Streptacidiphilus rugosus AM-16: one gene and its partner. The protein of the gene in region 1 interacts with the protein of each later gene in a pairwise test. Links are inferred from orthologs where the notes say so. Each region holds a gene or a part of one and is shown in the gene's direction. Other genes may lie near its edges. The genes, in order: BS83_RS24050 and rlmB.

What was found.
Region 2: the proteins of BS83_RS24050 (region 1) and rlmB interact in binary tests that used the Escherichia coli proteins (3 or more experiments, as listed by UniProt). The link is inferred for Streptacidiphilus rugosus AM-16 from one-to-one orthologs.

What each region holds. Positions count from the first base shown.
Region 1 is NZ_JQMJ01000004.1:3,355,953-3,359,112, reverse strand. What follows is about bases 1-2,852. They hold BS83_RS24050 (bifunctional ADP-dependent NAD(P)H-hydrate dehydratase/NAD(P)H-hydrate epimerase), read left to right. Parts: upstream 1-526; coding sequence 527-2,179; downstream 2,180-2,852. Other genes in these bases: BS83_RS24045 (L,D-transpeptidase), read left to right, coding at 2,270-2,764; BS83_RS24055 (holo-ACP synthase), read left to right, coding at 117-485; glmS (glutamine--fructose-6-phosphate transaminase (isomerizing)), read left to right, coding at 1-26. Also shown: alr (alanine racemase), read left to right, coding at 2,875-3,160. UniProt on the Escherichia coli protein: Bifunctional enzyme that catalyzes the epimerization of the S- and R-forms of NAD(P)HX and the dehydration of the S-form of NAD(P)HX at the expense of ADP, which is converted to AMP.
Region 2 is NZ_JQMJ01000004.1:7,018,694-7,021,881, reverse strand. The notes cover bases 146-3,025. They hold rlmB (23S rRNA (guanosine(2251)-2'-O)-methyltransferase RlmB), read left to right. Parts: upstream 146-975; coding sequence 976-2,076; downstream 2,077-3,025. Other genes in these bases: BS83_RS40615 (TQO small subunit DoxD), read left to right, coding at 2,392-3,025; cysS (cysteine--tRNA ligase), read left to right, coding at 146-926. In the rest of the region: more of cysS, read left to right, coding at 1-145; more of BS83_RS40615, read left to right, coding at 3,026-3,188. UniProt on the Escherichia coli protein: Specifically methylates the ribose of guanosine 2251 in 23S rRNA.

The sequences.
Region 1 (3,160 bases):
TGGCGAAGTCGGTGACCGTGGAGTAGCCGCGGTCAGTGGCAAGGTGGGGCCCGGGCGCCGTCGTCGACTCTCGTCGGCGGTGCCCGGGCCCTTCGTCATGACCTTGGGAGTTGCTGGTGATCATCGGTGTGGGCATCGACGTGGCGGAGATCGACCGGTTCGACGAGGCGCTGCGGCGCACGCCCGGCATGGCCGACCGGCTCTTCACGCCCGACGAACTGCTGCTGCCCAGCGGCGAACGCCGCGGCATCGCCTCGCTGGCGGCGCGCTTCGCGGCGAAGGAGGCGGTGGCGAAGGCCCTCGGCGCGCCCGGCGACCTCGCCTGGACGGACGCGGTGGTGCGGACCGAGCCGTCCGGCCGGCCGATCCTGACCGTCCACGGGACGGTGGCGGCGTGCGCGGCGCGGCTGGGCGTGCGCTCCTGGCATCTCTCGCTGAGCCACGACGCGGGCGTAGCGTCGGCGGTGGTGATCGCCGAGGGGTGAGGTCCACCCAGGTCCACGTCGAAGGAAGCGGGTCGAGCGCGATGCGTTATGCACACCCTGTGGATTGGGTGCGGGCGGCCGAGGGCGAGCTGATGGCCCGTCTGCCGGAGGGCACGCTGATGCAGCGGGCGGCGGCGGGGCTGGCGGCGACCTGCGCGTCCCTGCTCGGGCGCGTCTACGGCAGTCGCGTCCTGGTCCTGGCGGGCAGCGGCGACAACGGCGGGGACGCCCTCTACGCGGGCGCGCGCCTGGCCCGCCGCGGCGCCCGCGTCCACGCCGCGCTGCTCGCGCCCGAACGCACGCACGCGGCCGCGCTGGCCGCGCTGCTGGCGGCGGGCGGCCGCGTGACGGCCGACCTGGCCGAGGCGGAACGGGCCGACCTCGTCCTCGACGGCATCGTGGGCATCGGCGGCCGCGGGCCGCTGCGCGAGGCCGCCCTGCCCTGGGTCGCCGCGTCGGAACGCGGCGCTGCGACGGTGGTGGCGGTCGACCTTCCCAGCGGCGTCGACCCCGACACCGGCGCGGTCCCCGGCCGGGCGGTCCACGCGGACGTCACAGTCACCTTCGGCACCCACAAACCGGGCCTCCTCATCGACCCCGGCGCCTCCCACGCAGGCGTCCTCCACCTCATCGACATCGGCCTGCGAGGCGCGAACGCCACCTCCGCGGAGCGGGAACCCGGAGCGGGGTTGGAGGCGGAAGCGGGGGGCGGTTCCGGCGGTGCTCCGGGGCAGGGTGCCGCTGCCGGTCGGCCTTCGGCCCCGGAGGCGGGCTCGACGTCGGGTCCGCGTCCGGCCGCTGCCGGCGCGGAGCGGGAACCCGGGGCGGGGTTCGCCGGCTCGGGGGCTCGGCGGGGCGGGCATGTGGTGGAGGTGCTGCAGGCGGGGGACGTGGCCGCGTTGTTGCCGGAGCCGGTGGGGGAGAGTGACAAGTACCGGCGGGGGGTGGTCGGGATCGCGGCGGGGTCGGGGAGGTATCCGGGGGCGGCGGTGTTGGCGGTCGGGGCCGCGTTGAGGGGTGGGGCCGGGGCGGTGCGGTATGTCGGGGCCGCCGCCGAGGCCGTCGTCCGGGCGCATCCGGAGGCGCTGGTGGGCGAGGGCGGGCCCGCGGACGCGGGCCGGGTGCAGGCGTGGGTGGTCGGTCCGGGGCTGGCGCAGGGGCAGGACGCGGAGCGGGCCGTGGCGGAGGCGGTCGCCGCGGGCACGCCGGTGCTGGTCGACGCCGACGGCCTGCGGCTGCTCGCGCAGCGCGGCTCCGCGCCCGCCGACGCGCTGCTGACGCCGCACGCCGGCGAGGCGGTCGCGCTGCTCGCCGGGGCCGGGATCGCGGCCGAGCGCGAGCAGGTCGAGGCGGAGCGCCTGCGCTACGCCCGCGCGATCGCCCGCGCCTACGGCTGCACCGTGCTGCTCAAGGGATCCACCACCGTGGTCACCGGCCCCGAGGGCCCCGCCAGGGTCAATCCGACCGGCACCGCCCAGCTCGCCACCGCCGGCAGCGGCGACGTGCTGGCCGGCCTGGCCGGCGCGCTGCTCGCCGCCGGGCTCGCCCCGCTCGACGCGGGGTCCGTCGCCGCGTACCTGCACGGGCTCGCCGGCCGGCTCTCCTCCGGCGGCGCGCCGACCAGCGCGACCGCGATCACCGCAGCCCTGCCCGAGGCCTGGCGGCTCTGTCTCGACCTTTCGAGTGACATCTGAGTGTTCCGTGCAACCAATCGGGGGACTCCCATGTCTTCTGAACGTCACGACAATCAGCTCAGAGTCTCGGACTACGAAAGCAGGGGCGAGTTGAAGCAGTTGAAGGCGCGCGTCACCGCGGTCGCACTGGCGACGGCGGCGCTGGTCGGCGGGGTCGGCACCGTCGGGGCCGGGCAGGCCGACGCCGTCACCAGGGCGGCGGCCGCGTCGCCCTGTCCGACCACCATCGGCCGGGTGGTCTGCGTGGATCTCACGCACCAGAAGCTCTGGATACAGGACGGCCGGAAGACGATCTACGGTCCGGTCACCGTCCGCACCGGCCGCAAGGGCTACGCCACCAGGCCCGGCCTCTGGCACGTCTACTGGCGCGACCTGCACCACGTGTCCTCGCTCTACGACGTCGCCATGCCCTACAGCCAGTTCTTCGACAAGGGCCAGGCCCTGCACGCCGTCGACATCCCGATGTCCACACCGCCCGGCTCGCACGGCTGCGTCAACATGACCATGCACGACGCCGCCGCCGTCTGGAAGCTGCTCAAGGTCGGCAACGCCGTCGACGTCTTCGGTCGCAAGCCCGGCACCTGACCGGCCCGGCGCCGGGGGCCGCTCCTCGCGCGACGCGCCACTGTGGCGCCCGTCACTTCGGGACGGGCGCCCTCGCGCTTCTGGGAGACTGTCACCCGATGGACACTGCAATGCGAGCCGAAGCCCTGATCGACCTTGCGGCGCTGCGCGGCAATATCGCCGCGCTGCGCGACCGCGTGGGGTCGGCCGGAGTCATGTCCGTGGTCAAGGCGGACGCCTACGGCCACGGCTCGGTGCCGTGCGCCCGCGCGGCGCTGGCCGCCGGGGCGAGCTGGCTCGGCACGGCCACGCCGGAGGAGGCGCTGGCCCTGCGCGCGGCCGGGATCGGCCCGCAGGACGCGAGGGTGCTCTGCTGGCTGTGGACGCCCGGCAGCCCGTGGCGGGAGACCGTCGCCG
Region 2 (3,188 bases), 3.7 Mb from region 1 along the record:
AGGAGCTGGACAACCTGCGTCAGCCCGAGAGCGAGGGCGAGACCGGCAAGCGCGACCCGCGCGACTTCGCCATGTGGAAGGCCGCCAAGCCCGGCGAGCCCAGCTGGCCCACCCCGTGGGGCGAGGGGCGTCCCGGCTGGCACCTGGAGTGCTCCGCGATGGTGCACAAGTACCTGGGCCGGTCCTTCGACATCCACGGCGGCGGCCGGGACCTGATCTTCCCGCACCACGAGAACGAGATCGCCCAGTCCAAGGCGTACGGCGACGACTTCGCCACCTACTGGCTGCACAACGCCTGGGTGACGCTCAGCGGCGAGAAGATGAGCAAGTCGCTCGGCAACTCGGTGCTGGTCTCCGAGATGGTGACGCAGTGGCGGCCGATCGTGCTGCGCTACTACCTCGGCACGCCGCACTACCGCTCCACCATCGAGTACAGCCCCGAGGCGCTGCGGGAGGCCGAGACCGGCTTCGCCAGGATCGAGGGCTTCGTCGACCGCGTCGTCGAGCTGCACGGGGTGGTCGAGCCCGCCGCCGACGTGCCGCCGGCCTTCGCCGAGGCGATGGACGAGGACTTCGGCGTGCCCGGCGCGATGGCGATCGTGCACACCGCCGTCCGGCAGGGCAACGCCGCGCTCGCCGCGGACGACAAGGAGAGCGCGGTCGCGCGTCTGTCCGAAGTCCGTGCGATGCTCGGAGTGCTGGGCATGGACCCGCTCGACCCGCAGTGGGCCGCCGCGGGAGCCGGGTCCGGCGACGCCCTCCACGGCGTGGTGGACTCGCTCGTCAAGCTGCTGCTGGAGCAGCGCCAGGCGGCGCGCGAGCGCAAGGACTGGGCCACCTCCGACGCCATCAGGGACCGGCTCGCCCAGGCCGGGCTCACCATCGAGGACCGCGCGGACGGATCGCGCTGGACTCTCAGCAAATGACCTCACGCAGTAACCCGCAGTAGCACACGAAGGAAGCAGGACAGCACCCATGGCCGGCAACAGCCAGCGCAGGAACCGTCGCAACCCCGGATCGAAGAAGGGCGCGTCGGTCGGCACGGGTGGCCACAGCCGTCGGGCGCTGGAGGGCAAGGGCCCGACGCCGCCTGCCGAGGCGCGCAAGGGTCACCCCAAGCAGCGTGCCGCGAACGCCGCCGCCAAGCGTGCCGCCGACGCGAAGGCGCGCGGCGGCATGAAGCGTGGCGGCGTCCAGGGCCGCACCGGCAAGTCCGGTGCGGAGCTGGTCTACGGCCGCAACTCGGTGCTGGAGGCGCTGCAGGGCGGCGTGCCCGCGTCCGCGCTCTACGTGCTGCAGTTCATCGACAACGACGACCGCGTGCGCGACGCCCTCGCGCTGGCCACCGAGCGGGGCATCCCGCTGCAGGAGGCGCCGCGCGCGCAGCTCGACAACCTGGCCGAGGGTCACAACCACCAGGGCCTGATCCTCCAGGTGCCGCCGTACGACTACGCGCACCCGGACGACCTGCTCGCCGCGGCTTCGGTCAACCGCGACAACGCGCTGATCGTCGCGCTGGACGGGATCACCGACTCGCGCAACCTCGGTGCGGTCGTCCGCTCCGTGGCCGCGTTCGACGGCCACGGCGTCGTGGTGCCCGAGCGCCGCTCGGCCGGCATGACCGCCGGCGCGTGGAAGACCTCCTCCGGCGCGGCCGCCCGCGTCCCGGTCGCCCGCGCCAGCAACCTGACCCGCTCGCTGGAGGCCTACCAGAAGGCCGGCTGCTTCGTGGTCGGCCTGGCGGCCGACGGTGAGCACGAGGTCGTCGACCTGGACGCGCTGACCGGCCCGGTCGTGGTCGTGATCGGCTCCGAGGGCAAGGGCCTGTCCCGACTCGTTGCCGAGACCTGCGATCTGACGGTCCGTATTCCGATGCCGGGTCAGGCCGAGTCGCTCAACGCCGGCGTGGCGGCGGGCATCGTGCTCTACGAGGCCGCCCGTCTGCGGGCGAATGCGGCGAAGGCCGAGAAGGCGGCCCGCAGCGCGAAGGCGTCCAAGGAGGCGAAGGCCGCCAAGGCGGCGAAGGCCACGGAGGCCGCCGAGGACGCCAAGGCCACTGAGGCCGACGAGAGCTGACGCGGCGTCTGCGGACCTCTCATCGGGCCGGCGGCGGGCGACGTCGAACGGCCGGTCGGGGCCCGCTTCCGCGGTTCGACGGACGGTGCGTCGAGGAGGACTGACGTCCTCGTCGGCCCCGTCCGTCGTCGTCTCCGCCGGAGGGCGGTCGTCAACTCTGTCAACCGGGAGTGTCCTTCCGGGCCTTCGGCCGGTTAGTGGAGTGTGGACACCAGAACACGTACCCGTCCCCGTCCCGAGGCGGCGAACGCCGGTGGGATAGACGGCGGCGAGCCTTTGCTCAACACGGTCAAGGTGCCGTCGGACCCGGCGCGGTTGAACACCACCACCGCGAGCTTCCGGGTCCGCTTCACCCCGCCCCCGGCCTCGTTGATCGACGCCGGCGCGATGCGCATCGGCGCCGCGTTCGGGCCGGGCGTGAACGCCGGCGCGGGCGCCGGCCTGCGCGAGCCGGTGCTGGTCGGCGCGATGGCCGGGGTCCTGCCCGCCGTCGCCCCCGCGGTCGGCACGATCGGCGCGACGCCGCGTCGGCGCGGACGCGTCACGCCGATCACCTGGACCGGCCAACTCGACCTCGCCGTCCCCCACGTGCCGCCGAGCGGGCCTGGCGTGCCGGGCGTCCCAGGCGTTCCCGCGCAGGGTCACGGGCCCGCCACGGAGGAGCTGGAGTCGACCCAGCCGATGTCACTGGCGGACTTCGAGGAGATGGACGCCTACGAGGACGCCGACGGCTACCCGGACTACGACGGCGTCCGCGTCTTCGAGCCGCCGGCCAGGCGGCCCCCGCTGCCGGACGTGGCGGACGGCGTCGCCGCCTCGCAGCACCACGCCTGGCATCCGGGTAAGCGCGTCGACCTCGGCCTGGTGCTGCTGCCGCTGCGCGTCTTCCTCGGCTGCTTCTCGCTCTACGCGGGCTTCAGCAAGCTGTGCGACCCGGTGTACTTCAACGGCGGCGCGCGTGGCTCGATGATGCACTGGCTGGAGGCGCTGCACCCGTGGAGCGTCGCCCAGCCGCTGCTGGCGCTGGCGATGGCCCACCCGGTGGGCGCGGGTCTGGCCGTCGCCTTCGTGCAGATCAACGTGGGCGTGCTGGCCATCCTCGGCCTGTGGCA